3 regions of the Streptomyces sp. NBC_01571 genome follow, and region 1 is predicted to be linked to each of the others. Evidence: predicted binding sites of a transcription regulator. Region 1 holds the regulator's gene; each other region holds the start of a gene.
What was found. The regulator HrcA, encoded in region 1, represses chaperone genes, less so after heat shock. The targets are predictions, from matches to a motif close to TTNGCACTCNGNNNNNCNGAGTGCNAA.
Positions count from the first base shown of each region.

Region 2: the regulator HrcA is predicted to act here: its motif matches at 7,458-7,484, upstream of groL (chaperonin GroEL).
Region 3: the regulator HrcA is predicted to act here: its motif matches at 2,027-2,053, upstream of groES (co-chaperone GroES).

Region 1 covers NZ_JAPEPZ010000001.1:3,808,313-3,818,139, forward strand. Annotated here, with positions in the region: gene OHB41_RS17175 (S41 family peptidase) at 1-2,603, opposite strand, end outside; gene OHB41_RS17180 (VOC family protein) at 2,705-3,097, opposite strand; gene OHB41_RS17185 (16S rRNA (uracil(1498)-N(3))-methyltransferase) at 3,120-3,869, opposite strand; gene OHB41_RS17190 (nitronate monooxygenase) at 3,866-4,954, opposite strand; gene dnaJ (molecular chaperone DnaJ) at 5,165-6,301, opposite strand; gene hrcA (heat-inducible transcriptional repressor HrcA) at 6,302-7,318, opposite strand; gene OHB41_RS17205 (MBL fold metallo-hydrolase) at 7,525-8,262, shown strand; gene OHB41_RS17210 (DUF3097 domain-containing protein) at 8,308-9,111, shown strand; gene OHB41_RS17215 (hypothetical protein) at 9,095-9,827, opposite strand, start outside.
Region 2 covers NZ_JAPEPZ010000001.1:4,907,933-4,917,759, reverse strand. Annotated here, with positions in the region: gene OHB41_RS22085 (ABC transporter substrate-binding protein) at 1-682, shown strand, start outside; gene OHB41_RS22080 (DUF3263 domain-containing protein) at 730-957, shown strand; gene otsB (trehalose-phosphatase) at 1,133-2,008, shown strand; gene OHB41_RS22070 (alpha,alpha-trehalose-phosphate synthase (UDP-forming)) at 2,037-3,458, opposite strand; gene OHB41_RS22065 (glucosyl-3-phosphoglycerate synthase) at 3,585-4,529, opposite strand; SAM riboswitch class I at 4,697-4,853, shown strand; gene thrC (threonine synthase) at 4,871-6,199, shown strand; gene OHB41_RS22055 (MoaD/ThiS family protein) at 6,320-6,595, shown strand; gene OHB41_RS22050 (cold-shock protein) at 7,050-7,256, shown strand; gene groL (chaperonin GroEL) at 7,611-9,233, shown strand; gene OHB41_RS22040 (NADH:flavin oxidoreductase) at 9,431-9,827, shown strand, end outside.
Region 3 covers NZ_JAPEPZ010000001.1:6,160,661-6,170,487, reverse strand. Annotated here, with positions in the region: gene groL (chaperonin GroEL) at 1-1,459, opposite strand, end outside; gene groES (co-chaperone GroES) at 1,574-1,882, opposite strand; gene OHB41_RS27985 (polysaccharide deacetylase family protein) at 2,309-3,085, opposite strand; gene OHB41_RS27980 (hypothetical protein) at 3,115-3,372, opposite strand; gene OHB41_RS27975 (class I SAM-dependent methyltransferase) at 3,482-4,669, shown strand; gene OHB41_RS27970 (RNA polymerase sigma factor) at 4,684-5,952, opposite strand; gene OHB41_RS27965 (YciI family protein) at 5,998-6,354, opposite strand; gene OHB41_RS27960 (class I SAM-dependent methyltransferase) at 6,633-7,226, shown strand; gene OHB41_RS27955 (LCP family protein) at 7,219-8,277, opposite strand; gene OHB41_RS27950 (LacI family DNA-binding transcriptional regulator) at 8,572-9,600, opposite strand; gene OHB41_RS27945 (ABC transporter substrate-binding protein) at 9,739-9,827, shown strand, end outside.

The DNA.
Region 1 (9,827 bases):
GCGACCCACGCGTGGTAGCGCAGCGCCTCCTCGTCGGCGAGCGGGACGACCACCGCGTGCCGGGGATCTCCGCCGCCGGAGGGGGAGACCGTCAGTTCGACCGGCTTGCCCGCCGTGCCCACCAGCAGCGGCCCTGGACCGGTCACCGGGTCCACCGGCTGCCCGCCGACCTGGACGATCGCGTCCCCGGCCCGCACCGCTACCCCGGGCGCGGCGAGCGGCGCCCGTGCGTCGGGGTCGGAGGTCTCCGAGGGGAGGATCCGGTCGATGCGCCAACTGCCGTCCTCGTGACGGGAGATGTCCGCCCCGAGGAGTCCCTGCGCCCGGTCGCCGCCGGCCCAGCCGCCGCGCGGGGACACGTACGCGTGCGAGGTGCCCAGTTCGCCCTGCACCTCCCAGAGCAGGTCCACCAGGTCGTCGTGGGTGGCGATCCGGTCGAGGACCGGCCGGTAGCGGTCGAGTACGCCCTCCCAGTCGGCCCCGCCCAGATCGGGCCGCCAGAAGTTGTCCCGCATCAGGCGGCCCGTCTCCTCGTACATCTGGCGCCACTCGGCGGCCGGGTCGACCGTCTGGCGGATCCGCGAGAGGTCGACGGTGATGTTGGTGTCGCTCTCGTCGTCGTTCGAGGCGCGGCGGTCGCTGGGGACGAGCTTGAGCTTGCCGTCGGTCCACAGCAGGACCCGCTTGCCGTCGCCGGTGACGGCGAAGTGGTCGGCGTCCGCGGCGAGATGCTCGATGCGGTGCTGGGCCAGGTCGTACCGCTCCAGCTCGGTCTTCGGGTCCGGGTCGTCCGGAGTAGCGCGGGAGGCACCGAGCACACCGCGGACCGGGTGGCGCAGCCACAGCAGCCCGTCCTTGGCGGCCCGCAGCGTCGAGTAGCGGGCGGCCTCGACGGGGAACGGGACGATCCGGTCGCCGAGTCCTTCGAGGTCGATCCGGGTCGCGGGGGTGCCCTCGCTGTCGGGCGTCTCGGCCCCGCGGCCCTCGGGGGCGTCGAAGGCGCGGCCGTGCCGCTGCGGTCCGAAGGGGGACGGGGTGGTCGCGGCCAGCGTGATCAGGTGCGGGCGGGATCCGCCCACGAACGCCAGGTCGAAGACGTGTTCGTCGTAGACCGGGTCGAATGCGCGCGCGGAGAGGAAGGCGAGGTGCTTGCCGTCGAGGGTGAACGCGGGCGCGTAGTCGCGGAAGCGCAGCGGCGTCGCCTCGGTGACCGACAGGTCGGCGGTGTTCGCCAGTTTCAGCTGGCGCAGCGGACGGGGGCCGGGGTGCGACCAGGCGAGCCAGGCGGAGTCCGGCGAGAAGACCAGCCCGCTGACGTCCCCGTCGGCGCTGCGGTCGACCTCGCGCACCTCCCCGGTCTCCCGCTCGACGAGCAGTACCCGTCCGTCGTGCGAGGCGACGGCCGCGCGGCTGCCGTCGGGTGCCATCGCGAGCCCGAGGACGCGGCCGAGCCGGCCCGCGGCGAGCCGGCGCGGGGTCGCTCCGGGGGCGGTCCCGGTCGCCGGGGCGAACTCCAGCGCGTCGTCGCCCGCCGCGTCGGTCACCCACACCACGTACTCCTCGCCCTCCACCCGGAAGGTGCGCGGCAGCCGGGCGCGCACGCCGGGCCGGGCGGCGAGCGCGCGGGCCGGACCGGAGCGGTGGGTGATCCAGTGGACGGAGCCGCGCACGGAGACCGCGCTGCCGCGTCCGGTGTGGTCGGGCGCGGCGGCCGAGAACCAGCGGGACGCGCTGACGGGGTGCGGCTGCTGGCCGACGCGCTGTCCGCCGAGCCGGATGTCGAGTCTCCGCGGCTCGGCGCCGTCCAGGTCGTCGAGCAGCCACAGTTCACCGGCGGACGCGTAGACGACCCGGGTGCCGTCGGTCGCCGCGTGCCGGGCGTAGAAGCCTCCCTCACCGGGGGTGTGGCGGCGCAGGTCGGAGCCGTCGGCGAGGGACGAGTAGAGGGCCCCCACCCCTTCGTGGTCGGACAGGAACGCGAGCCGCTCCCCCGCCCACAGGGGGTATTCGAGGTTCCCGTCCAGCTCTTCGTGCAGGCGTACGAACTCGCCGTCGCCCTCGCGGTCGATCCACAGCTTGCCCGCCGTGCCGCCGCGGTACCGCTTCCACCAGGCCGCCTCGCGTCCCATCGGGGCGGACAGGAGCAGCACGCCGGGCCCGCCGTACGCGACATCGCCGACCGGCCCGTACGGAAGGGTGGTGGCGGGACCGCCGTCGAGCGGGACGGCCCGCGCCCAGCTGCGCCGCAGGCTCGCCTGGCCCTGGGTGCTGAGGGCGAGCACCTGTCCGTCCGGCGTCCAGCCGCGCACCTGGGTCCGCGGATTCCCCCAGTACGTCAGCCGTCTGGCCGCTCCGCCCGCCAGCGGGGCCACGTGCACCTCGGGCGCCCCGTCCCGGGCGGAGGTCCAGGCGACGCTCTCACCGTCGGGCGAGATGCGCGGGTGGTTCACCGGGACGTTGTCGGCGCTGACCCGCCAGGCCCGGCCGCCGCCGTCGAGGGGAGCGGCCCAGACGTCGTCCTCGGCGGTGAACGCGACCAGATCGCCACGCAGATGCGGGAAGCGGAGGTATCCGGATGATACGGACGATGCAGACTGTGTCACCCGATCACCCTATGCAGCGACAGCTCACCCGGAAAGGGGTTTGGATCACTTGCCCCGGCCGGGGGCCACCGGCGGGCGGGCGGCGTGCGCGAGGGCGTGCCTCAGTTGCGCAGGAGCAGCCACTCCTGGAGTTCCACGAGGTTGCCCTCCGGGTCCTTGAGGTGGGCCACGCGCATACGGTCGGTCATCGGAGCGGGGCCGTGGGCGATGACGCCGCCGCGCGCGACGACCCCGGCGCAGTACGCGTCGAGGTCGTCGACGCGCAGGACGACCAGGGAGCGGTGGCCCGTCGCCGAATCGCCCAGCTCGCCGAGGATCCGGGCCATCATGGCGCGGTCCTGGAGCGCGATGCCCGCGGAGCCGGTGGCGGCACTGAACTTCTCGTACGGTCCCTCGGCCGCCCCCGACTGGGGCTTGAGGCCGAGGACTTCGGCGTAGAAGCGGTAACAGGCCGGGAAGTCGGCGACGAGCAGCCGTACCTGGGCGAGTTCCAACGCATCCCCCGTGGGTGTTCGTTCAGGACCAGCGGCCGGTGCGCCCCAGCAGCAGCGCGGTCGCCGCGGTCCCTGCGGTCGACGTACGCAGCACGCTACGCCCCAGCCGGTACGCCTTCGCACCCGCCTGCGCGAAGAGGTCCAACTCCTCGGGGGAGACGCCCCCTTCAGGTCCCACGACCAGAACGATCCTTCCGGACGAGGGCAGTTCGGCCGTGGCGAGCGGCTCGCTGCCGTACTCCCGGTCCTCGTGCAGCACCGCCGCGAAGTCCGCTTCGGCCAGAAGTGCGGCGACCTGCTTGGTCGTCGCCGCGTCCGCGACCTCCGGGAAGCGCACCCGGCGGGACTGCTTGCCGGCCTCGCGCGCCGTCGCCCGCCACTTGGCGAGCGCCTTCGGACCCCGGTCGCCCTTCCACTGGGTGATGCAGCGCGAGGCGGCCCAGGGGACGATCGCGTCCACCCCGGTCTCGGTCATCGTCTCCACGGCCAGCTCGCCCCGGTCGCCCTTGGGCAGGGCCTGGACGACGGTGATACGAGGGGACTGGGGAGGTTCCTCGGCGAGGGAGTCGATGCGGACGGTCAGCCGGTCCTTGCCCTCGGCAGCGACGACGACGCACTCCGCCCAGCGTCCGGCACCGTCGGTGAGGACGACGTCCTCACCGGCCCGCAGCCGCTTCACGGAGACGGCGTGCCGGCCCTCGGGGCCGTCGAGGACATGGTGCCCCTCGCCGTCCACGTCGAAGTGGTCGACCACGAACACCGGTGCCGTCATCGGTCCGTACCGCCCGCTCCGCCGGCCGCGGACAACGCTGTCCGCGCCGCGTCCAGCTCGGCGCACAGCACCTCCACCAGTTGCCCCGCGGACAGTTCACGGGCCATCCGGTGCCCCTGTCCCGCCCACAGGGCCATGCCCTGCGCGTCGCCCGCTTTGGCCGCGGCCTTGCGCAGCGGGGAGGTGAGGTGGTGGACGTCGGGGTACGCGGCGGGCGCGTACGGACCGTGCTCCCGCATGAAGCGGTTGACCAGGCCGCGCGCGGGGCGGCCGGAGAACGCGCGCGTCAGCTCCGTGCGGACGAAGAGGGGGTTGGTCAGGGACTGCTTGTGCACGGCGTGCGCGCCGGACTCCGGGGTGGCGAGGAACGCGGTGCCCAGCTGCGCCGCGTCGGCGCCCGCGGCGAGCACGGCGGCGATCTGGCTGCCGCGCATGATGCCGCCGGCGGCGACGACCGGGATCTGCACGGTCTCGCGGACCTGGGCGATCAGGGAGAGCAGTCCGATCCCCGTGCCGTCCGTCTCCGGGTTGTCGCGGTGGGTGCCCTGGTGACCGCCGGCCTCCACGCCCTGCACGACGACCGCGGCGGCCCCCGCCCGCTGCACCGCGAGCGCCTCCTCGGCGGTGGTCGCGGTGATCATGGTGAGCGTGCCGACGCGGGCGAGGGAGTCCAGGACGTCACGGGTGGGGCAGCCGAAGTGGAAGGAGACCACCGGCACCGGGTTGTCGAGGAGGACCGCGAGCTTGGCGTCGTAGCCGTCGTCGCGGCCGCTGTCCGGATCGCCGAGGTCCGTCTCGTACCAGGTGGCCTCACCGGCCAGCTGGTGGGCGTACACCTCGACGGTGGCCGGGTCCGCGTACTCGGCCTGCGGCATGAAGAGGTTGACCCCGAAGGGCCGGCTCGTCAGCCCGCGCAACTGCTTGATCTCCTGGTACATGCCGTCGGCGGTCTTGTACCCGGCGGCGAGGAACCCGAGCCCGCCGGCCTCGGACACGGCGGCCGCGAGATGCGGGACGGAGACCCCGCCCGCCATGGGGGCCTGCACGATCGGGTGAGGGAAGAGATCGGTCAGTGCGGAGGACATGACGGCATGTTGTCACGTCCTCCGAACAAGTCCGAAATCCGGCCTTCCCCCCGCCGCGGGCCGCCGGGACGGACGGTCCACGGCCCTGTTCCGCCCTCGCGGCCGCCCCCTGCTCGTCCCGGTCCGAAGGCCGCCGCCCCCGGACCCGCTTCGGCCCGAACGGCCCCGTCCTGGAACGCCGGACGGGCCGAAACGAGCCGACGCCCGGGGTCAGCGGCCGTTGAACGCGTCCTTCAGGCGGGAGAACAGGCCCTGCTGGCCCGGCTGGAACTGCCCGGTCGGACGCTCCTCGCCGCGCAGCTGTGCCAGCTCCCGCAGCAGCCGCTCCTGCTCGGGATCGAGCTTGGTGGGCGTGGTGACCTCGACATGCACGATGAGGTCGCCCCGGCCGCCGCCGCGCAGATGCGTGACGCCGCGCCCGTGCAGCGGGATCGACTGCCCGGACTGCGTGCCGGGCCGGATGTCGACCTCCTCCAGACCGTCGAGGGTCTCGAGCGGCACCTTGGTCCCGAGCGACGCCGCGGTCATCGGAATGGTGACCGTGCAGTGCAGGTCGTCACCGCGGCGCTGGAAGGTCGAGTGCGGCAGTTCGTGGATCTCGACGTAGAGGTCACCGGCGGGGCCGCCACCGGGCCCGACCTCGCCCTCGCCCGCGAGCTGGATCCGGGTGCCGTTGTCGACGCCCGCCGGGATCTTCACCGTGAGCGTGCGCCGGGACCGGACCCGCCCGTCGCCCGCGCACTCCGGGCACGGGGTCGGCACGACGGTGCCGAAGCCCTGGCACTGCGGGCACGGACGGGACGTCATGACCTGGCCCAGGAACGACCGTGTGACCTGGGACACCTCACCACGTCCGCGACACATGTCGCAGGTCTGGGCGGAGGTCCCCGGCGCGGCGCCCTCACCGTTGCAGGTGGCGCACACGACGGCCGTGTCGACCTGGATGTCCTTCGTCGTGCCGAAGGCGGCCTCGTCCAGCTCGATCTCGAGCCGGATCATGGCGTCCTGGCCGCGCCGCGTGCGCGACCGGGGGCCCCGCTGCGACGCCGTGCCGAAGAAGGCGTCCATGATGTCCGAGAAGTTGCCGAAGCCACCGGCGCCGAAGCCGCCCGCGCCCGCGCCGCCCGCCTGGGACAACGGATCGCCGCCGAGGTCGTAGACCTGCTTCTTCTGCGGGTCCGACAACACCTCGTACGCGGCGTTGATCTCCTTGAACCGCTCCTGCGTCTTCGGATCGGGATTGACGTCCGGATGCAGCTCGCGCGCGAGCCGCCGGAAAGCCTTCTTGATCTCGTCCTGGGACGCGTCGCGGCGCACGCCGAGCACGGCGTAGTAGTCCGTGGCCACTTAAGACTCCGCCAGGATCTGTCCGACGTACCGTGCCACCGCTCGTACCGCTCCCATCGTTCCCGGGTAATCCATGCGGGTCGGTCCGACCACGCCGAGTTTGGCTACTGCCTCGTCGCCCGAACCGTAGCCGACGGAGACCACGGACGTGGAGTTGAGTCCCTCGTACGCGTTCTCGTGACCGATCCGTACGGTCATGCCCGAATCCCCTGCCTCCCCAAGCAACTTGAGGAGCACGACCTGTTCCTCCAGCGCTTCGAGCACCGGTCTGATCGTGAGGGGAAAATCATGTCCGAAGCGGGTCAGGTTCGCGGTGCCGCCGATCATCAGGCGCTCCTCGGTCTCCTCGACGAGCGTCTCCAGAAGGGTGGAGAGCACTGTCGCGACCGTACCCCGGTCGTCCGCCTCGAAGGCGTCCGGCAGGTCCTGGACCAGCGGCGGGACGTCCGCGAAGCGGCGGCCCGCGACCCGGCTGTTGAGCCGGGCCCGCAGATCCGCCACGGACGTCTCCCCGAACGGCGCCGGACAGTCGATCATGCGCTGCTCGACCCGCCCGGTGTCCGTGATCAGGACGAGCATCAGTCGCGCGGGAGCCAGGGACAGCAGCTCCACGTGCCGCACGGTCGATCTCGTCAGCGACGGGTACTGCACGACGGCGACCTGCCGCGTCAGCTGCGCGAGCAGCCGCACGGTCCGCCCGACGACGTCGTCGAGGTCGACGGCGCCGCCCAGGAAGTTCTGGATGGCCCGCCGCTCGGGTCCGGTCATCGGCTTGACGCCGGCGAGCTTGTCGACGAAGAGCCGGTAGCCCTTGTCGGTGGGGATGCGCCCGGCACTGGTGTGCGGCTGGGCGATGTACCCCTCGTCCTCCAGGGCGGCCATGTCGTTGCGGACCGTGGCCGGGGAGACCCCCAGCTGGTGCCGCTCCGTCAGTGCCTTGGAACCGACCGGCTCCTCGGTGCCGACGTAGTCCTGGACGATGGCGCGCAGCACTTCGAGTCTGCGTTCACTCAGCACCGCGCACACCTCCAGCTGTCGGTCCCTCGTCGCCTCGCTTGGCACTCAGCGCGTGCGAGTGCCAGCATTCCCCGGCCCAGTGTACGGCCGGTGGGTACGGCCCCGGCAAGGGCGGGCCCGCGATCTTGCGCACGTATGCCGACGTGTCCCGCGATGTCTCACCGGCGTCCGCCCTCCGGCCGGCGCCGCGGCACTAGCGTCACCGTATGAAGGTGACTTGGGAAGAGCCGGGGTGGGAGGAGCTGGCTCCGCACGTGGGGCGGCGGCGGCTCGCGCGCTGGGACTGCACGGCGGGGCTGGTGGTGGGCGGGAGCGCGGCGCTCATGGTCGACGCGGGGGCGAGCCTCGGGGAGGGCGCACGGTTGCGCGCCGAGGCGCGACGGCTCCTCGGCCCGGACCGGGACGTGACGCACCTCGCACTCACCCACCCGCACTTCGACCATGTCTTCGGCGCGGCGTCGTTCACGGACGCGCAGGCGTTCGGGGCGGCGGGTCTCGGCGCGGTGTTCGCGCACGAGGGCGCGGAGCTGCGCGTGGACGCCGTACGCCACGGCCTGGACCCGCGTGACGCCGCAGAGGCCGCGGACGCCCTGGTCCCCCCGCGGCACTCCGTGTCCGGCGAGCGGACGCTCGACCTGGGCGGCGGTGTGCGGGCCCTGCTGGCGAACGTGGGTCCTGGCCACACCGCGCACGATCTGGTGGTCCTGGTGACCGGGGCGCCCGGCTCACCGGAGGTCGTCTTCTGCGGGGACCTGGTGGAGGAGTCGGGCGAGCCCCAGGCGGGTCCCGACGCCGTCCCCTCCCACTGGCCGGCGGCGCTGGACCGGCTGCTCGGTCTGGGCGGCGAGGAGGCGGTGTACGTGCCCGGTCACGGGGCCGCGGTGAATGCGGCGTTCGTCCGGGCTCAGCGGGACGCGCTGGCGACACGTTTCGGCGTGTCGTAGGGATCTCACCGTCACCTCCCCGCCGGTTCTCCTATCGTCATCCGAATGCGCCAGTACTCTCCGGATCTCACCCCGCCGTGGAAGAAGCCCAAGCCGGTACCCGAGGTCCCCGCGGACCCGGGTCTGGTGGTCGAGGAACCCGGTACGGGGTTCTGCGGGGCGGTGATCGGCTGCGAGGCGGGCACGGTGACGCTGGAGGACCGCTTCGGCAAGCACCGCGTGTTCCCGCTTGAGCCGCGCGGCTTCCTGCTGGAGGGCAGGGTGATCACCCTGGTCCGTCCGGCCGCGGGGCCGGTACGGTCCGGCCGTACGGCATCCGGTTCGGTCGCCGTGCCGGGCGCACGGGCCCGGGTGGCGCGGGCCGGCCGCATCTACGTGGAGGGCCGCCACGACGCCGAACTGGTCGAGCGGGTCTGGGGCGACGACCTCCGCATCGAGGGCGTCGTGGTCGAGTACCTGGAGGGCATCGACGATCTCCCCGCCGTCGTCGACGAGTTCGGGCCGGGGCCGGACGCCCGCCTGGGCGTGCTGGTCGACCATCTGGTGCCCGGCACGAAGGAGTCGCGCATCGCGGAGGCGGTCACGAGTGAGCACGCCCTCGTCCTCGGCCACCCGTACATCGACGTCTGGGAGGCCGTGAAGCCGTCCTCCGTGGGCATTCCCGCCTGGCCCCGCGTCCCGCGCGGGCAGGACTGGAAGACGGGCGTGTGCCGGGCCCTGGGCTGGCCGGAGAACACGGGTGCCGCCTGGCAGCACATCCTGTCCCGGGTGCGCTCCTACAAGGACCTGGAGCCGGAACTCCTGGGCCGGGTGGAGGAACTGATCGACTTCGTCACGGCGCCGGAGTGACGTCGGGGCCGTCGAGGCCGTGAGGGTGGCGGGGGTCGTGGGAGCCGACGGGACCGCCGGCGCCGCCGCCCCGGCTGCGGTGACCCTTCCTGTCACTTTCTCCCTCGTAGCCGAGCGGCATCCGCTCACCGCCGAACCAGAGCCGCGGTGCCCACTGCCGACAGCCCGCCGCCACCGCGTGCCGGGCCGCTGCGGGCCGGATGGGAACACGGTGACGCAGCCGGGGCAGCCCCGGCCGCAGCGGCTCGTTGTCGCGTACCCACGCCCACAGCAGCGGGTCGTCGCGGTCGATCTCGGCCTTCGGGCAGAGTTCTAGCGTGCGCAACAGCGGCGCCTCGTAGATGCCGACGCCGGCGAGCGAGTCCCACGGGAGCGTCGCGGACCACCCGCTCCGGACGAAGTGGACCCCGTCGGCGTCCATGGTGACGCGGCAGCCGTAGTCCGCCCGGGCTCCCCGGGCGATGGCCACCACGGCCCAGCCGGCCGACAGCACCAGCACGGCGGCGATCACCTCGCGGACCACTGCGCCCGTACCGCGCCCGTGCTCGGGTACGAGTGCCCATACGGCCCACCCGCAGAGCGCCACCAGCGCCAGCGCCACGCCGAGCCGCCGGCGCACCAGGATCACGCCCCTCTGGACGACCACCGTGTCCCCGATGTCGACGGCGTCGAACAGGAGCGGTGCGCGCGTCCCGCGCGCCGGCGTGTCGGTCCGC
Region 2 (9,827 bases), 1.1 Mb from region 1:
GGAGGAGGCGCAGGCCGAGACCATGCAGTGGCTGCTCAGCGGCGGCGACAACTACACCGACGACGTCGGCACATACCACCTCGACTCGACGGAGAACGTCAACACCCTCACCTGGCTCAAGAACGAACTGGTCGGTAAGGGGCTCACCGGACCCGTCGCACCTGCCAAGCTCAACCGCGCGGACGCTTTCGCGGCGTTCGCCCGGGGCGAGGTCGGGATGCTCAACGGGCACCCCACGCTGATGAAGGCGGCGGCCGACAAGGGCGTGAGGTTCGGCATGGTGCCGATGCCGGGCGTCGACGGCAGGGCCAAGGCGACGATGGGTGTCGCCGACTGGATGATGGCGTTCAAGCACAACGGCCACCGGGAGCAGATCGGGTCGTTCCTGGACTACGTGTACAGCGAGAAGAACGTGCTCGCCTTCTCCCACAAGTACGACCTGCTGCCGGTGACGACGTCCGCGTCCCAGGCGATGAGCGCCGACGCGCACGACAAGGATCTCGTCCCGTTCCTCGACGAGCTGCCCACCTCCCAGCTCTATCCGGTCGGCAAGACCTCCTGGGCGTCCGTGAGCGCGGACATCAAGCAGGACATCGGCAAGGCGGTCGCTCCGGACGGCAGCCCGGCCGGGGTCCTCGGCGCGCTCCAGCGGACGGCGACCATCCGGGAGAGCACGGACTAGCGCCGCGGGTGTCTGTGGCCGGGGTTACGGTGCTTCTCATGACGTCCATGGAGGAGCTCGGGGCGCGGGAACGGGCGGTTCTCGCCATGGAGCGGCGGGGATTCGCCGGGCCGGGGGCGAAGGAGCGGGCGATAAGGGAGCAGCTCGGGCTGGCGCCGGTGCGGTATTACCAGCTTCTCAACGCCCTTCTGGACGATCCGCGGGCGCTGGCCCACGATCCGGTCACGGTGAACCGGCTCCGCCGGGTCCGGGCGTCCCGCCGCGACGACCGCTGACCCGGGTTCATCCGTACCAGGGGGCTCCGCCCCGAGCCCTTCGGGCGAGGCGGGGGTGCAGGGGGCGGCAGCCGCTTGGCGGGGTCCGGGGCGGAGCCCCGGGGACGGGTCGGGTAGGGGCGGCGGGGGCGGAGAAGCGTGGGTGGGTTCGGGGCGGCCCCGATAGGGTCGGCGTATGGGCAGTCATGCGGAATCCCCGGAACACCCCGAGACCACGGACACCGTCCCGACACCGGCGACCGCCGCGGGAAAGGACGGGCTGCAAGCCATCCTCGCGCGCCCCGCCCGAACGGTGATCGCACTCGACTTCGACGGAACCCTCGCCCCCATCGTCCCCGACCCCGAACAGGCCCGCGCCCATCCCGCTGCGGTCCCCGCCCTCGCGGCCCTCGCCCCGAAGGTCGCCTCCGTCGCCGTCGTCACCGGCCGGCCCGCCGGCGTGGCGGTCCGCCACGGCGGCTTCGCGGGCGTCCCGGGCCTCGACCACCTCGTCGTCCTCGGCCACTACGGCGCCGAACGCTGGGACGCCCGCACGGGCACCGTCAGCGCCCCCGCCCCCCACCCCGGCGTGGCAGCCGTCCGCGCCGAGCTGCCGGGAGTCCTCGACCGGGTCGGCGCCTGGCAGGGCACGTGGATCGAGGAGAAGGGCCGCGCGCTCGCCGTCCACACGCGCCGCGCCACGGACCCGCAGGCCGCCTTCGAGTCCCTGCGCGAACCCCTCGCCGATCTCGCCACCCGGCACGGCCTGATCGTCGAACCGGGCCGGATGGTCCTGGAACTGCGCCCGCCGGGCATGGACAAGGGCGTCGCCCTCCTGGAGTACGTCCGCGAGGTCGGCGCCGAAGCGGTCCTCTACGCGGGCGACGACCTCGGCGACCTCCCCGCCTTCGCCGCCGTCGACAAACTCCGCTCGGACGGCGTCCCGGGCCTGCTGGTGTGCAGCGGCAGCTCGGAGGTCGCGGAACTCGCCGACCGCGCCGACCTGGTGGTCGACGGCCCCGCCGGGGTCGTCCACCTGCTGAGGGCCCTGGCGGACCGGTTGGACCGGTAGCCCCGGCCCGCCGCGGCGAACGGCGCCCTCACTCCTCCAGCGCGCGCAACTGCTCCAGGAACCACTGCGCCGGAGGCAGGGCCGTCGCCGCCGCGGCGAGCCGCTTCGTGCGCTCGGCCCGCTCACCGGCCGACAGGGACAGGGCCTCGTGCAGCGCCCGCGCGGTGCCGACCACGTCGTACGGGTTCACCGCGACCGCGTCCTCGCCCAGCTCCTCGAACGCCCCGGCCTCCCGGGACAGCACCAGCACGCACCCCTCGTCGGAGACGACGGGCACCTCCTTGGCGACGAGGTTCATGCCGTCCCGGATGGGGTTGACGAGGGCGACGTCGGCGAGCCGGTAGGCGGCCAGCGAGCGGGCGAAGTCGTCCTTGACGTGGAGCACCACCGGGGTCCAACCCGGCGTCCCGTACTGGGAGTTGATCTCGTCCGCCAGGGTCTGCACGGCGGCCGTGTAGTCCCGGTAGACCGCCAGGTCCTGGCGGGAGGGGTAGGCGAAGGCCACGTGGACCACCCGCTCGCGCCACTCCGGCCGGTCCTCCAGGAGCTGCCGGTACGACAGCAGGCCCCGCACGATGTTCTTCGACAGCTCGGTGCGGTCGACCCGCACGATCGCTCTGCGGGCGCGGCCGTCGGGGCCCTCACCGATCTGCCCGCGCAGCGCGTCCATCCGCTCGGCGACGTCCGCCTCGTGGGAGCGCCCGCGCAGGAAGTCCGCGTCCGCGCCGAGCCCGTGCACCCCGACCCGGGTGTCGCCGAGCCCGCCGACGAGCGCCTCGCAGCAGGCGGTGAACGCGTTCGCCCAGCGGTGCGTCAGGAAGCCCAGCCGGTCCGCGCCGAGCATGCCGCGCAGCACCTGCTCGGCGATGTCGTCGGGCAGCATCCGGAAGTAGTCGACCGGCGCCCACGGTGTGTGGGAGAAGTGGCCGATGCGCAGGTCGGGGCGGAGCTCCCGCAGCATGCCGGGGACCAGGGTCAGGTGGTAGTCCTGCACGATCACCACGGCGCCCTCGGCCGCCTCGTCCGCCAGGGCGCGCGCGAACGAGCGGTTGTAGGCCTCGTACGACGCCCACTGGCGCCGGAACTCCTGGTCGAAGACCGGCTCCAGCGGCGTCTGGTACAGCATGTGGTGGACGAACCACAGCATGGAGTTCGCGATGCCGTTGTAGGCGTCCGCGTGCACCGTGGCGTCGATGTCCAGCATCCGCACGCCCTCCTCGCCGACCCCGCGCCGGACCGCCTCGCGGTCCCCCTCGCCGAGCGCCGAGCACACCCACAGGGCCCCCGCGTCCGGACCGATCGCGGAGAGGCCGGAGACCAGCCCGCCCCCGCCGCGCCGGGCCTGGAGCGAGCCGTCCTCGCGCACCTCGTAGGAGACCGGGCCGCGGTTGGACGCGACGAGGATCCGGTGGGCGCCATGCGTTGAAGCCGTTGAAGCCGTTGAAGCCATGCCTCGAAACCTAGCCCGGCACCGAAACGCTCAAACGTTCCCGTCGGCCGTATGCGACGAAGGACACGAACCGCGGGGCGGTGGCGCCGGTCGTGCCGTCCACCACCCCCTCACCAGGGACGCGGTTCACGCGGCCCGGCGTTCCACGTATTCGGAGATTTCGGCCATCGGGGGGCGTTCCTCCGTGTCCACCGAGTACGTACGCGGCTCGAAACCGTCCTCGCCCCGCTCGAACTGGGTGAGGGAGGGCCGGATGAGATGGCCGCGGGCCAGCCGGAGCTGCGCCGTGCGGTAGATCGCGGCGGACATCCGGCCCAGCGCCTGCCCGTCCTGGTGGCGGTGCTTGCGCTCGCCCACGTCGACCTGGGCGAGCGCGTCGAGGCCCACCAGGTGCAGGGCGTCGACGAGCATGCCCAGTTCGACGCCGTACCCGACGGGGAAGGGGAGCTGTTCCAGCAGCGAGCGGCGGGCCGCGTACTCACCGCCGAGCGGCTGGACGAAGCCGGCCAGCTGGGGCCAGTGCATGTTCAGCAGCGGGCGGGCCATGAGCTCCGTGACGCGGCCGCCCTGCCCCGCGGCGCCGGCCAGCGGACGGTCGTACATCCCCTTGACGAGGTCCACGCCCGGCTCGGTGAGCAGCGGGCCCACGATCCCTGAGACGAAGTCCGACGAGAACTCCCTCAGGTCCGCGTCGATGAAACAGACGATGTCCCCGCTCGTCACGAGGAGCGACCGCCACAGCACCTCGCCCTTGCCGGGCACAGCCGGGATGCGGGGCAGGATCTCGTCCCGGTGCACGACACGCGCGCCCGCCGCGGCGGCCACCTCCGAGGTGCGGTCGGTCGAACCCGAGTCGACGACGACGATCTCGTCGACGAGGGGCACCTGCCGCATCAGGTCGTGGCGGATGACGGTGACGATCTCGCCGACCGTCTCCTCCTCGTTCAGCGCGGGCAGCACGACGCTCACCGTGGAGCCCGAGGCGCGCTTGGCGGACATGATTCTGTGGAGCGGGCGATCGGCCACGGACCAGGAGCGTGTGTTCAGCCAGCGCTCGACTTCCTTCAGCACAGTCTGCGGCTCCTCACTGTCTGATCACCCGGTGTCGCACGGTGTGATCCATCTCGCGGTTCGGACGACTATCTCAACTGTCCTGGCCTTCGGTTACAGTCTTGAACAACGCGGATGACCATCGCATGTCGTAGATCATCCCGGACTGAAGACCAACAACCGAATACCGCTCATCCAGAGGGGCAGAGGGATACGGCCCGATGAAGCCCCGGCAACCCTCCAGCCGGTCCTGTACCGATCATTGCCGATCGCGTCGCGGGGCTCCCGGCTCGGGAAGGTGCCAAATCCGTCTCACGGCGAAGTGCGTCGTGAGGAAGATGAGGAGAAAGGGCCTCGCCTCCATGGCTGCGCAGACTGTTGCAAGCACTCCGGACACCGCGACCTCCGCGGACCCGTCGGCTTCCACCGCTTCCACCGGCACCGTCGATCTGGGCCCCGCCGCGGCGCTCTCCTGCCGCGAATGCGGCCACCGGGTGCCGCTCGGCCCGGTCTTCGCCTGCGAGGAGTGTTTCGGACCGCTCGAGATCGCCTACGACTTCTCGGCCTACGACACCGAAGAACTCCGGGCGCGCATCGAGGCGGGCCCCGCGAACATCTGGCGTTACGCGCCACTGCTGCCCGTCCCGGCCGACGTCGCCGACAAGCCGAACATCAACCCGGGCTGGACCAGGCTCGTCAAGGCCGACAACCTCGCCCGCGAGCTGGGCGTCGAACCCGGCCGGCTCTTCGTCAAGGACGATTCCGGCAACCCGACGCACTCCTTCAAGGACCGCGTCGTCGCCCAGGCCATCGAGGCCGCCCGCGCCTTCGGCTTCACCACCCTCTCCTGCTCCTCGACCGGCAACCTCGCCGGCGCGGTGGGCGCCGCCGCCGCGCGTGCCGGCTTCCGCTCCTGCGTGTTCATCCCGCACGACCTGGAGCAGGGCAAGGTCGTCATGGCCGCGGTCTACGGCGGCGAGCTCGTCGGCATCGAGGGCAACTACGACGACGTGAACCGCTTCTGCTCCGAGCTGATCGGCGACCCGGCCGGTGAGGGCTGGGGCTTCGTCAACGTCAACCTGCGGCCGTACTACGCGGAGGGGTCCAAGACCCTCGCGTACGAGATCTGCGAGCAGCTCGGCTGGCAGCTGCCCGACCAGCTCGTCGTGCCGATCGCCTCCGGCTCCCAGCTGACGAAGGTCGACAAGGGGCTGCAGGAGCTGATCAAGCTCGGCCTCGTCGAGGACAAGCCCTACAAGATCTTCGGCGCGCAGGCCGAGGGCTGTTCGCCGGTGTCGGTCGCCTACAAGGCCGGCCACGACGTCGTCCGGCCGCAGAAGCCGGACACCATCGCCAAGTCGCTGGCCATCGGCAACCCCGCCGACGGCCCGTACGTGCTGGACATCGCGCGGCGGACGGGCGGGGCCGTGGAGGACGTGAACGACGAGCAGGTGGTCGACGCGATCAAGCTGCTGGCGCGCACCGAGGGGATCTTCGCGGAGACCGCCGGCGGTGTGACGGTGGGGGTGGCCAAGAAGCTGATCGAGAACGGGCTGCTCGACCCGACGCTCACCACGGTCGTGCTGAACACCGGTGACGGCCTCAAGACGCTGGACGCGGTGGCCGGCACGGGACTGACCGCGACCATCCGCCCCAGCCTGGACTCCTTCCGCGAGGCCGGCCTCGCGTAGCCGCCCGGCCGGGGAGGTCCTTCCCCGGCCACGGGCCCGCGGGGGCCGGACGCGCAGTTCCACGCGCCCCTGCCGGGGCGCTCTCCGCCGTACGCCACCATCCGACCGGGAGGTCACCGCATGAGCGTCAACGTCCGCATCCCCACCATCCTGCGCACCTACACCGGTGGCCGGTCCGAGGTGACCGCCGAGGGAGGGACCCTCGGCGAGGTGATCTCCGACCTGGAGAAGAACCACACGGGCATCGCCGCGCGCGTGCTCGACGACGAGGGCAAGCTGCGCCGGTTCGTCAACGTGTACGTCAACGACGACGACGTCCGCTTCGAGCAGGGCCTGGAGACGGCGACGCCGGACGGCGCGGGCGTCTCGATCATCCCCGCCGTCGCCGGAGGCTGACGGGCGGTTACCCACGGTGAAATCATTACCGTGGGTAATGCCAATCACCGAGAGTTCATCGAATTGCCCCCTCCGTGAGAGAAGCGGAGGGGGCAATTCTGCATGGTTGAGCGGGGTACAGTTGGGGAACCCGCCGCCTTATCCATGCCGGGTGCATATGAGTGCAGGTGCGGCCTGCGATAAGAAGTGGCCAAAGTGCCCGGCGTTTTTGAGCCTTATGTGGCCTTTATGGGGCCCGAGTTGCCCTAAATCTTCGCGAATTCTCCCTATATTCCCGATCGGGCGTGCCCAGAATTCTCGTCCGATTGACCTGTTGCAGACGGCAGTTGGGCAGATACATTCAGCCGCGGTCGACGCGTTCCGGCGCACACCCCCAATCCGTTGGGGGGTGGAGGTCTGACCCGGGTCCGCGAAGTGCGGTCCTGTGCAAGGGCCAGTAATAGGGGAGTTAGGCATGGCTCAGGGCACCGTCAAGTGGTTCAACGCGGAGAAGGGGTACGGCTTCATCGCGGTCGACGGTGGTGCGGATGTTTTCGTCCACTACAGCGCGATTCAGATGGACGGCTACCGCACCCTGGAAGAGGGTCAGCGGGTCGATTTCGAGATCTCGCAGGGCCAGAAGGGGCCGCAGGCGGACATGGTCCGGCTCGCGACCGGCTGAAGCACGCGCCGACTGACTGTTCGACGTGACGAAGGGCTCGTATCCCTCTGGGGTGCGAGCCCTTCGGTCTGTCCGGGGCGTCCGCGCGACCCCTCCGGGGCGTCCGAGCGACCCCTCCGAGGGGCGGTCGCGCCGCCCCTGTCCACCTGGGGATCCTCCGGAGTCGCTTGCACTCGGCAGGGGCGAGTGCTAATCATTGCGTTAGCACTCTGAAGGTGAGAGTGATAACGAAGGACCGGGTCGGTGAGGCCCGCAGGCCAGGTGGTGCAAGGAACCACGGGGCAGGCAGGCCGTCCGTCGCGGGCGCCAGCGCGGTCCGGAGCAATCCACCCCAGTCCGGGAGGACCACTTCACATGGCCAAGATCATCGCGTTCGACGAGGAGGCACGGCGCGGTCTCGAGCGCGGGATGAACCAGCTCGCCGACGCCGTCAAGGTCACCCTTGGCCCCAAGGGCCGCAACGTCGTCCTCGAGAAGAAGTGGGGCGCCCCCACGATCACCAACGATGGTGTTTCCATCGCCAAGGAGATCGAGCTCGAGGACCCGTACGAGAAGATCGGCGCCGAGCTGGTCAAGGAAGTCGCCAAGAAGACGGACGACGTCGCCGGTGACGGTACGACCACGGCGACCGTGCTCGCCCAGGCGCTCGTCCGCGAGGGCCTGCGCAACGTAGCCGCCGGCGCCAACCCGATGGCTCTCAAGCGTGGTATCGAGAAGGCCGTCGAGGCCGTCTCCGGTGCCCTCCTTGAGCAGGCCAAGGATGTCGAGACCAAGGAGCAGATCGCTTCCACGGCCTCCATCTCCGCCGCCGACACCCAGATCGGCGAGCTCATCGCCGAGGCGATGGACAAGGTCGGCAAGGAAGGCGTCATCACCGTCGAGGAGTCCCAGACCTTCGGTCTGGAGCTTGAGCTCACCGAGGGTATGCGCTTCGACAAGGGCTACATCTCGGCGTACTTCGCCACCGACATGGAGCGTATGGAGGCCGTCCTCGACGACCCGTACATCCTGATCGCCAACTCGAAGATCAGCAACGTCAAGGACCTGCTGCCGCTCCTCGAGAAGGTCATGCAGTCCGGCAAGCCGCTGCTGATCATCGCCGAGGACGTCGAGGGCGAGGCCCTGTCGACCCTGGTCGTCAACAAGATCCGTGGCACCTTCAAGTCCGTCGCCGTCAAGGCTCCGGGCTTCGGTGACCGCCGCAAGGCCATGCTCGGCGACATCGCCATCCTCACGGGCGGCGAGGTCATCTCCGAGGAGGTCGGCCTCAAGCTGGAGAACGCGGGTCTGGACCTGCTGGGCCGTGCCCGCAAGGTCGTCATCACCAAGGACGAGACCACGATCGTCGACGGCGCCGGCTCGGCCGACCAGGTCGCCGGTCGCGTGAACCAGATCCGTGCCGAGATCGAGAACTCGGACTCGGACTACGACCGCGAGAAGCTCCAGGAGCGCCTGGCGAAGCTGGCCGGCGGCGTGGCCGTCATCAAGGCCGGTGCCGCCACCGAGGTCGAGCTCAAGGAGCGCAAGCACCGTATCGAGGACGCCGTTCGCAACGCGAAGGCGGCCGTCGAGGAGGGCATCGTCGCCGGTGGTGGCGTGGCCCTGCTCCAGGCTTCCTCGGTCTTCGAGAAGCTCGAGCTGACGGGTGACGAGGCGACCGGCGCCAACGCCGTGAAGCTCGCCCTGGAGGCCCCGCTCAAGCAGATCGCCGTCAACGGTGGTCTCGAGGGTGGCGTCATCGTCGAGAAGGTGCGCAACCTGCCCGTCGGCCACGGCCTCAACGCCGCGACCGGCGAGTACGTCGACATGATCGCCGAAGGCATCATCGACCCGGCGAAGGTGACCCGTTCCGCGCTGCAGAACGCCGCCTCCATCGCCGCGCTGTTCCTCACCACCGAGGCCGTCATCGCCGACAAGCCGGAGAAGGCCGCCGCGGCCGCTCCGGGCGGCATGCCGGGCGGTGACATGGACTTCTGATCCGCCTCCGGCTGATCACTGTCCTGACGTTCCGAGGGCGGTACCCCTTCTCCCAGGGGGTGCCGCCCTCGGGCGTGTCCGGGGTCACACGAGGAGTCGGAGAGCGCCGGAATTCCGCGCCGGACCCGGCGGTTGAGGGGACGGGCGGTTGATGCGCATGCACATACCGAGTGGAATGCCCGTCAGTCGTCCGCCCGATGACCGACCGACCTCTCCGAGGAGTCCCGTACGTGACTGCCAACGCCGCCTCCCGTGCCGCCGAGATCCTGTCCCGCCCCGTCGCCCTGAACGGCCTGACCGTCCCGAACCGGATCGTGATGGCGCCGATGACCCGGCAGTTCTCGCCGGGCGGTGTTCCGGGCGAGGACGTCGTCGGGTACTACGCGCGCCGTGCCGCCGCGGGGGTCGGCCTCATCGTCACCGAGGGCACCTACGTCGGCCACGAGTCGGCCGGGCAGAGCGACCGCGTCCCGCGCTTCCACGGCGAGGAGCAGCTCGCGGGCTGGACGAAGGTCGCGGACGCGGTGCACGCGGCGGGCGGCACGATCGTGCCCCAGCTGTGGCACATCGGCATGGTGCGTGAGGCGGGCCAGC
Region 3 (9,827 bases), 2.4 Mb from region 1:
CGCCGTACTCGCCGGTGGCGGCGTTGAAGCCCTGGCCCTTGTCGAGCTCGGCGACCTTGGAGGTGATGACGTAGCCCTCCAGGCCGGCGTTCTCGGCGATCCAGCGCAGCGGCTCGACGGCGGCGCGGCGGACGACCGCGACACCCGTGGCCTCGTCGCCGGTCTTGCCGAGGTTGCCCTCGAGGACCTTGACGGCGTGGACGAGCGCGGAGCCACCACCGGAGACGATGCCCTCCTCGACCGCGGCGCGGGTCGCGGAGATGGCGTCCTCCAGACGGTGCTTCTTCTCCTTGAGCTCCACCTCGGTGGCGGCGCCGACCTTGATCACGCACACGCCGCCGGCCAGCTTCGCGAGGCGCTCCTGGAGCTTCTCGCGGTCCCAGTCGGAGTCCGTGTTCTCGATCTCGGCCTTGATCTGGTTGACACGGCCCACGACGGCGTCGTGCTCGCCGCCGCCGTCGACGACGGTGGTGTCGTCCTTGGTGACCGTCACGCGGCGGGCGGTGCCCAGCACGTCCAGACCGACCTGGTCGAGCTTGAGGCCGACCTCCTCGGCGATGACCTGACCGCCGGTGAGGGTGGCGAGGTCGCCCAGCATGGCCTTGCGGCGGTCGCCGAAGCCGGGGGCCTTCACGGCGACGGCGTTGAACGTGCCGCGGATCTTGTTCACGACCAGGGTCGACAGCGCCTCGCCGTCGACGTCCTCGGCGATGATCAGCAGCGGCTTGGAGGCGTTGGCCTGGATGACCTTCTCCAGCAGCGGCAGCAGGTCCTGGATGGAGGAGATCTTGCCCTGGTGGATGAGGATGTACGGGTCCTCGAGGACGGCCTCCATGCGCTCCTGGTCCGTCACGAAGTACGGCGACAGGTAGCCCTTGTCGAAGGCCATGCCCTCGGTGAAGTCCAGCTCCAGACCGAAGGTGTTGGACTCCTCGACGGTGATGACACCGTCCTTGCCGACCTTGTCCATCGCCTCGGCGATGAGCTCGCCGACCTGGCTGTCCTGGGCGGACAGGGCGGCGACGGCGGCGATGTCGGACTTCTCGTCGATCGGGCGGGCGGTCGCGAGGAGCTCCTCGGACACGGCCTTGACCGCGGCGTCGATGCCCTTCTTGAGCAGCGCCGGGGAGGCACCCGCGGCGACGTTCTTCAGACCCTCGCGGACGAGCGCCTGGGCCAGCACGGTGGCGGTGGTCGTACCGTCACCCGCGATGTCGTTGGTCTTGGTCGCCACCTCCTTCACCAGCTGGGCGCCGAGGTTCTCGTACGGGTCGTCGAGCTCGACCTCGCGGGCGATGGTGACGCCGTCGTTGGTGATGGTGGGGGCGCCGAACTTCTTGTCGATGACGACGTTGCGGCCCTTGGGGCCGATCGTCACCTTGACGGTGTCGGCAAGCTTGTTGACGCCGCGCTCAAGGGCGCGACGGGCGTCCTCGTCGAACTTCAGGATCTTCGCCATGGGAGCGGTTCAGCCCTCTCGGAAAACGTGGGTGAAAACGAACCGCGCCCCCAGCGCCCGGCTTCATAAGGTCGCGGGGGCCAGGGGCGCAGTTCACTGCAGAACTGTGGTGAATTACTTCTCGATGATCGCGAGCACGTCGCGGGCCGAGAGGACGAGGTACTCCTCGCCGTTGTACTTCACCTCGGTGCCGCCGTACTTGCTGTACAGCACGATGTCGCCGGTGCTGACGTCGAGCGGCAGGCGCTCGCCGTTCTCGAAGCGGCCCGGGCCCACGGCGAGGACGACGCCCTCCTGGGGCTTCTCCTTCGCGGTGTCCGGGATGACCAGGCCAGAGGCCGTGGTCTGCTCGGCGTCCAGCGGCTGGACCACGACACGGTCCTCGAGCGGCTTGATGGCAACCTTGGAGCTGGTGGTCGTCACGATCCGACCTCCCCCTTCGGAGATCTCACGGGGTTAACTGTCTGAGGTGGCGACCAGGTGGATCCGTCGTCGCGGGTGCCGGACCTGCCCGTCGCTATTGGCACTCTCCAGTGGGGAGTGCCAGGCCTGAGACTATGACCGCGATTAGCACTCGGTCAAGCGGAGTGCCAAATGCCTCCGGCGTGGCGTGGGGTTCGGGCACCGTTCGCCGGTGTGAGCGCCTCTGGGGCTGCCGCCCCCAGGCCCCCGCTCCGGCCTGAACGGCCTCGTCCTCAAACACCGGACGGGCTGAAGATGCCGGCCCTCGCCGGGAGGCGCAGGCCCGCTCGCCGAAGTGCCGGCCCGCGCCGAAAGCCGCACCGGCCGGGGATGCCCGGTCCGCGCCGTGAGTCCGACCCGCCGAAGACGGCCGCCCGCGCCGGAAGTTCAGAGGTAGTTCTCCAGGCGGGCCGGGGTGAAGCCCTCCGCCTGGATGCGGCGGAGGAGTCGGGTGGTCGCCGCGGTGAGGTTCGGCTCCTCGAAGCCGGACAGGATGTCACCCGGGCGCAGCCGGCGGGCGTCGGCCGCCCTGCCCAGGACGACGGCCGCGACCCCGCAGTCGGCGGCGGCGCGCAGGGTCGTGGCGTCGTAGGTGCCGTAGGGGGGCCGGAAGAGCCGCGGGCGGATGCCGAAGCGGGCCTTGAGCTTCTCCTGCTGGCCGCAGATCTCGGCCCGCTGGCCGGCGTACGGCAGTCCGCGCAGCGAGGCGTGGTCGAGGGTGTGGTTCTGCACGCTCGCGCCGACCTCCCGCAGCCGCGCGAAGTGCCCGTAGCCGGGCCCGACGACGTTGTCCGTGAGGAACACGCTGACCGGCAGCCGCAGTTCGCGCACCATGTCGACGAACCTCGGATCGCGCTCGACGCCGTCGTCGTACGTCAGGAAGACCACCTTGTCCCGGGTGGGCACCCGACCGACGACCGGAACCAGCCCCGTCCGCTCGCGGCGCACGCCGCCACGCGCGGGCGGTCGAGGCGGCGGAGCGAGCGGGGCGGACAGCCCCCAGCGCCGGTACGTCGCCGAGGTCGGACCGTGCGGGCGGACCCTGCCCACCTCCTGTGCGGCCTTCTTGCCCAGGCGTTCGATCGGGTCGACCGACTGGGCGCAGCCGCCCAGCAGGACGGCGGCCAGCACCGCGGTCAGAGCGGCGGCCACCCGCGCACGCACCCGGGCACCCGGGGCCGGCCACCCCCCTCTCACAGGTGGCCCTCCAGTCGCGCCACCGCGCAGCCCCCGCCCGCGACCTTCTTCCGGAACCGGCGGATCATGTCCGGCCCGGCATCCCTCCAGGCCGCGGCGACCCGCGCGGGCAGCGCCTGACGCCGGCCGGGCGCGGGCCTCACCCCCGCGGCCCCGCCGCCGGCACAGCCCGACGCGAGGCCGATGACGGCGAGGGCGGCGGTCCCGCTTCGGACAACCGTCCGCTTCGCGTCATTTTTATCGGCTTGTCGCACTGATCGCATGGTGTCGGATCTTCCCAGGCCAGGGCCCGTACGGGACCCCGACACCGCGACCGGACGCGCACCGTCCACCGACTGGCCCACACTGACCGACAATGGGCCGGTGAACGACGTCTCCTTCGCCTCCCTGCTCACCCCCGAGGGCCGCGCGCTGCTCGACGAGGTGCGCGGCACCGACCCGGCCCGGGAACTGGCCGTCGCCACCCGGCTGCGCCGCACCCATCCGGCCGAGCTGGTCTCTGCGGCGCTCGGACAGGCGCGGCTGCGGCAGCGGGCGGCGGCGAAGTTCGGCGCCGAGGACGCGGAGCGGATGTTCTTCACGCCGAACGGGGTCGAGCAGTCGACCCGTACGACGGTCGCCACGCACCGCGCGGAACGTCTGCGCGCCCTCGGCGTGCGCTCGGTCGCCGACCTCTGTTCCGGCATCGGCGGCGACGCGATCGCGCTGGCCCGCGCAGGGATACGCGTCCTCGCCGTCGACCGGGACCCCCTCGCGGCCGCCGCCGCCCGCGCCAACGCCGAGGCGCTCGGACTCGCGGATCTGATCGAGGTGCGCGAGGCGGATGTCACGGAGGTGGACACGGCCCCGTACGACGCCGTCTTCGTGGATCCGGCACGGCGGGGCGGCAGGGCGGGCGGGCGCATCTTCGACCCCGAGGCGTACTCACCGCCGCTCTCCTGGGCGGTCGGGACGGCCCTGAAGGCCCCGCTCGCCGCCCTGAAGATCGCCCCGGGCATCCCGCACGAGACCGTCCCCGCCGAGGCGGAGGCCGAGTGGATCTCGGACGGCGGGGACGTGAAGGAGGCCGTGCTGTGGTTCCGCACGGAGCCGGGTCTGGTGCGGGCCACCCTGCTGCCGGGCCCGCGCGTCCTGCGCGGCCGCGGTCTGCCCGACCCCGCGGTGCGGCCGGTCGGACGGTATCTCTACGAGCCCGACGGCGCCGTGATCCGCGCCCATCTGGTCGCCGAGGTGGCCGAGGACCTCGACGGCGGGCTCCTCGACGAGACCATCGCGTACATCACGGCGGACTCGCTGCTCCCGACCCCGTACGCCACCGCGTACGAGATCACCGACCGGATTCCCTTCAACGTGAAGAAGCTCAGGGCACTGCTGAGGGAGCGGGAGGTCGGGGTGCTCACGGTGAAGAAGCGGGGCTCGGCGGTCGAGCCGGAGGAGCTGCGCCGGAAGGTCAAGCCGCAGGGTCCGCACGCGGCCACCGTCTTCCTGACGAGGGTCGCGGGGGCACCGACGATGCTGCTCGGTCACCCGGCCCGGCCGCACTCCGGCTGACACCGCCGCACGCCCTAGCGGCACTCCTGCGCGCGGGCCTCCAGCAGTCGCCGTTCGCGTTCGTTGCGCGCCAGGCCCGCGGCCCGCTCGAACTCCGCCCGCGCCTCCCGCGTGCGCCCGAGCCGGGCGAGCAGGTCCCCCCGGACGCTGGGCAGCAGGTGGTAGTCGCGCAGGGCGGGTTCGGCCAGGAGGGTGTCGACGAGGGCCAGGGCGGGGCCGGGTCCGTCCGCCATCGAGACGGCGACGGCGCGGTTGAGTTCGACGACGGGCGACGGGGAGCGGGCCGCGAGCAGTCCGTACAGGGTGGCGATCTGCCGCCAGTCCGTGTCCTCGTACGTGAGGGCCTGGGCGTGGCTGGCGGCGATGGCGGCCTGGAGGGCGTACGGACCCGGGGCACCGGTGGTGACGGCGTTCGCGCGGGCCAGGGCGGCGAAACCGCGACGGATCAGCAGGCGGTTCCAGCGGCGGCGGTTCTGGTCCCTGAGGAGGACCGGCTCGCCCGACGGTCCCGTGCGGGCGGCCGCGCGGGACTCCTGGAGCTCCAGCAGCGCGACGAGCCCGTGCACCTCGGGCTCCTTGGGCATCAGCTCGGCCAGGACGCGGGCCAGCCGGAGGGCCTCCTCGCACAGCGCGGGACGCAGCAGGTCGTCGCCCGCCGTGGCCGCGTACCCCTCGTTGAAGACGAGGTAGATGACCTCGAGGACCGAGCCGAGCCTGCTCTCCCGGTCCGGGCCGTAGGGGACCTCGAAGGGGACCCCCTGCGTCGCCAGTGTCCGTTTGGCACGCACGATGCGCTGGGCGATCGTCGCCTCCGGCGCGAGGAAGGCGCGGGCGATCTCCGCCGTGGTCAGTCCGCCGAGCAGGCGCAGCGTGAGGGCGATGCGGGCCTCCGCGGACAGCACCGGGTGGCAGGCGGTGAACACGAGCCGGAGCAGGTCGTCGTCGATGTCGTCCGGGTCGGAGGGTTCCTCGAAGGGGACGGTCGTCTCCAGGTCGCGCCCGATCTCCTCCAGCTTGCGCGCGTAGCGCTCCCGGCGGCGTACGAGGTCGATCGCCCGGTGCTTGGCCGTGGCCATGAGCCAGGCGCCCGGATTGTCCGGTACTCCGTCCCGCGGCCACTGCTCCAGCGCCGCGACCAGGGCGTCCTGGGCCAGTTCCTCGGCGATGCCGACGTCCCGGACGACTCGGGTGACGCCGGCGATGATCCGGGGCGACTCGATCCGGAAGATCGTCTCCACGGTCTCGTCGGCGCCGGACGGGGTGACGGTGGGCTGCTGTTCCACAGCCCACCATCAGACACCAGCGGACCGGCTGCGCCAAGCCGCCGCTCAGCCCTCGGCGATCTCCCGCACCTCGCAGGTCACCGTCCAGTGCTCCTCGTGCGTCTTCAGGAACCGCTTGGTCCACTCGAGCGCCTCGGCCATGTCCTTGCACTGCATGAGCGCGTAGCCGCCGACGACCTCCTTGGACTCGGTGAAGGGGCCGTCGGTGACGGACAGCCCGCCGCCCTCCCAGTGCACCCGCTTGCCCTGCGCGGTCGGCGTCAGTCCGGCGGTGTCGAGCATGACCCCCGCCTTGGTGATCTCCTCGATCAGCTCGCCCATCCGCTGCATCAGCTCGGGGCTCGGGCCCTCGGCGGGGGCGGTGGTCTCGTCGATGCGGACCAGGGACAGGTAGCGGGGCATGGTGGCTCCTTCGGTGCGGAGGGCGGGGCTTCTCCCCGCCTCTCATCCCTGCGTCGATCGGGGGGCGCCGCTTTCGACACCGTCGCCGGAAAACCTTCAAGATTCTTTTCGGGCGCTGCCGGACGGCTTCCCGAGTGGCTGTCGTAGGGCTTCACGATGGCTTCCCGGGCGGCCGGCGGACGGCTTCCTGACGGCTTCCCGAACGGCCGGTGGACAGCTGAAGGACGGTGGTGCGGGAAGCACTACCGGCCGTACCCGCGGTGTGCGAGGTTTCCCGTATGCCCTTCGACCACAACGACCACTACCACCGGCTCCTGCTGCGGAAACTGCCCGGGCAAGGGCACGGGCGCACCGCGCTGGACGTCGGCTGTGGCACCGGCCGTTTCGCGCGGCGGCTCGCCGCGCGCGGTTACACGGTGGACGCCGTCGACCCGTCCGCTGAGGTGATCGCCGCGGCCGAACGGATCGGCGGCGGGCCCCGGTTCCGGCGGACGGACGCTGCCTCGGCCGCGCTGCCGAAGGCGCACTACGACGTCATCACCTGCCTCGCGAGCCTGCACCACATGCCCTTCCGGACGGTGACCAGGTTCCGTGACGCGCTGGCGCCCGGCGGGGTGCTGCTGGTGCTGGGCTGCTACGCGGGGCACACCTGGTGGGACCTCGCGGCCGTGCCCGCCAACGCGGTGGCCCGGGCCGGGGTGTCGGCGGGCGAACGGCTGCGCGGCGCCGGACCTCCGGTGGTCCCGGCACCGGTGCGCGCGCCGCGGATGTCGCTCGCCGCCGTCCGCGGCGAGGCGAGCCGCCTGCTGCCGGGCGCCCGCGTCCGGCAGCTCCTGTACTGGCGCTACCTGCTGACGTACACGGTCACTTGAGCGAAGCCCACAGCTCGTCCGCCGCCGGCTCGCGCGGCACCACCCGGTTGGCGTCCGAGGGGGCCGTCACCACCGGCATCATGACCGTCCTGACGTGGTCGGCGGACAGGGACCTGAGGCTCTGGCCGAGGTTCGTCAGTTCGCCGAGGGAGTCGAGGCCGGTGTCCGTGGTGAGGCTGCCGGTGACCGCGTCGGCGACCTGGTAGAGCTTGGCGGGGCTGGTCAGCAGGGATGTCGAGGAGATCTGTTCCAGCAGCGCCTTGACCAGTTTCTGCTGGAGCCCGATGCGGCCGAGGTCGCTGCCGTCGCCTATGCCGTGCCGGGTGCGGGCCAGGGCCAGGGCCTGGGTGCCGTCCAGGAGATGGGTGCCCGCCTTCAGGTGCAGATGGCTCTGGTCGTCGTCGATGTCCTCGTCCGTCGTCACCGTGACCCCGCCGAGCGCGTTCACCAGCTTCGCGAAGCCCGAGAAGTCGATCTCCAGGTAGTGGTCCATGCGGACGCCCGTCAGGGACTCGACGGTCTTCACGGCACAGACCGGTCCGCCGAGCGCGTACGCGCTGTTGAACATCGTCCCGTACGCCACCGACGTCGTGCCGCCGGACGGGGTCGGGCAGGACGGGCGGGTCACCAGGGTGTCCCGGGGGATGCTCACCACGGTCGCGCCGGTGCGGCCCTCGTCGATGTGGACGACCATGGCCGTGTCCGAACGGGCCCCCGCGCTGTCGCCGCCGCCGAGCTCGGCGTTCGCCTTCCCGCTGCGTGAGTCGGAGCCGAGGACCAGGATGTTGAGGGCGCCGCTCGGCAGCGGGGAGGCGGACGCGGACGAGGCGGGTGTCGGCACCGCTTTCGCCGGGCGGTTGTCGCCGAGCGCCCCGTCGATGTCGACGCTTTTGATGTTGTGGTTCAGGTGCCAGTAGGCCCAGCCCGCCGTGCCGATGCCCAGCACCAGGACTCCGGCCAGGGTGAGGCCGACGGCCTTCAGCACCCGCCGCCTGACCACCGGCTCCGTCCCGTCCCCGCGCTCGTCGTGTTCCGTCACGACGAGGAACATAAGTGCGAATTATGTCGAGCAATGACGCGGAGGGATCTTTTCTTCGGAAAATCTCACTTTTCTCAGACCGGCATCAGCCCACGGGCACCGCGGGCACCGCGGGCACCGCGGGCACCGTATGGCGCGTCGACCAGGACCACGTCCCGCGCCGGGGAGCGACCCGGCCCTCCACCCTCGCCCGAACACTCCCGTCCGAACGCCAACGCTCCCGCCCGAACGCCGCCGCGGTTTTCCGAAAGTTTCGACGGTGCGATCGACAGGCTTCGGCGGGCACGGAGGGTGCACTCTCACCGCTCACACCGGAGGCGCCCCCGTGCTGCTGCGGACCACCAGGGTGGTCGCCAGCTCCATCCGCGTCCCGGCCGCGGGCCTTTCCTGACGGCCCAGTTCGAGCACCAGCTTCGCCGCCGCCTCGGCCATCTCCGTGAGCGGCTGCCGTACGGTCGTCAGCGGCGGCCCCACCCAGCGCGCCACCGGCAGATCGTCGAAGCCGACGACACTCAGGTCCTCGGGGACGCGCAGCCCCAGCTCGCGGGCCGCCTCGTAGAGGCCGAGCGCCTGGAGGTCGTTGCCGGCGAAGACGGCCGTGGGCCGGTCGGGCATGCGCAGGAGTTCGAGCCCGGCCCGGTAGCCGCTCTCGTGATGGAAGGTGCCGGGGCGGATCAGCCCGGAGTCGACGGGCAGCCCCGCCGTCTCCAGCGCCGCCCGGTAGCCGTCGACCCGGGCGCGGCTGCACATCATCTGCGAGGGTCCGGTGATCGCGCCGATCCGGGTGTGACCGAGCTCGATCAGATGGCGCGTCGCGGCGAGCCCGCCCTGCCAGTTGGTGGCCCCGATGGACGGCACGTCGTCACCCGGGTCACCGGCCGGATCCATCACCACGAACGGGACGGACCTGCTGGTCAGCAGCGCGCGCCCGGACTCGTCGAGCCCGGACAGCACCAGGATCACTCCGTGCGGGCGGCGCGCCGCGACCTGGTCGGCCCAGGTCCGGCCCGGAGTCAGCCGCCCGGCGCTCTCGGACAGCACCACGCTCAGCCCCTCCTCCCGGGCGACGTTCTCCACGCCCCGGATGACCTCCATCGCCCAGGCGCTCTCCAGCTCGTGGAAGACCAGGTCGATGAGGGGCGACCGGCCCCCCTCTCCCCCGCGCCGCCGGTATCCGTGGCCGCGCAGCAGCTCCTCGACCCGGGTGCGGGTGGCGGGGGCGACATCGGCGCGGCCGTTGAGCACCTTCGAAACAGTCGGGGCCGAGACCCCGGCCTCACGGGCGATCTCGGCGAGCGTCGCGGTCCGCGCTTCCACGGAATTCCCAGGCTTCATGCCCGCGATCGTAACCCTGCGCGACCCCTTGACGAACCCCCAGGATCGCCTTACGTTCCCGGAACATTCGAAGTTCAACTCGAAACATTCGCTTCGGCTCGTCGTGGAGTCCTCGCGCATACCGAGAGGTGCCCTCCCATGGAGTCCTACAGCAGGCGTTGGTTCCTCGGCGCGGGCGCGACCGCCCTGGCCTCCGTCGGCGGGCTCACCGCCTGCGGCTCCGGCAG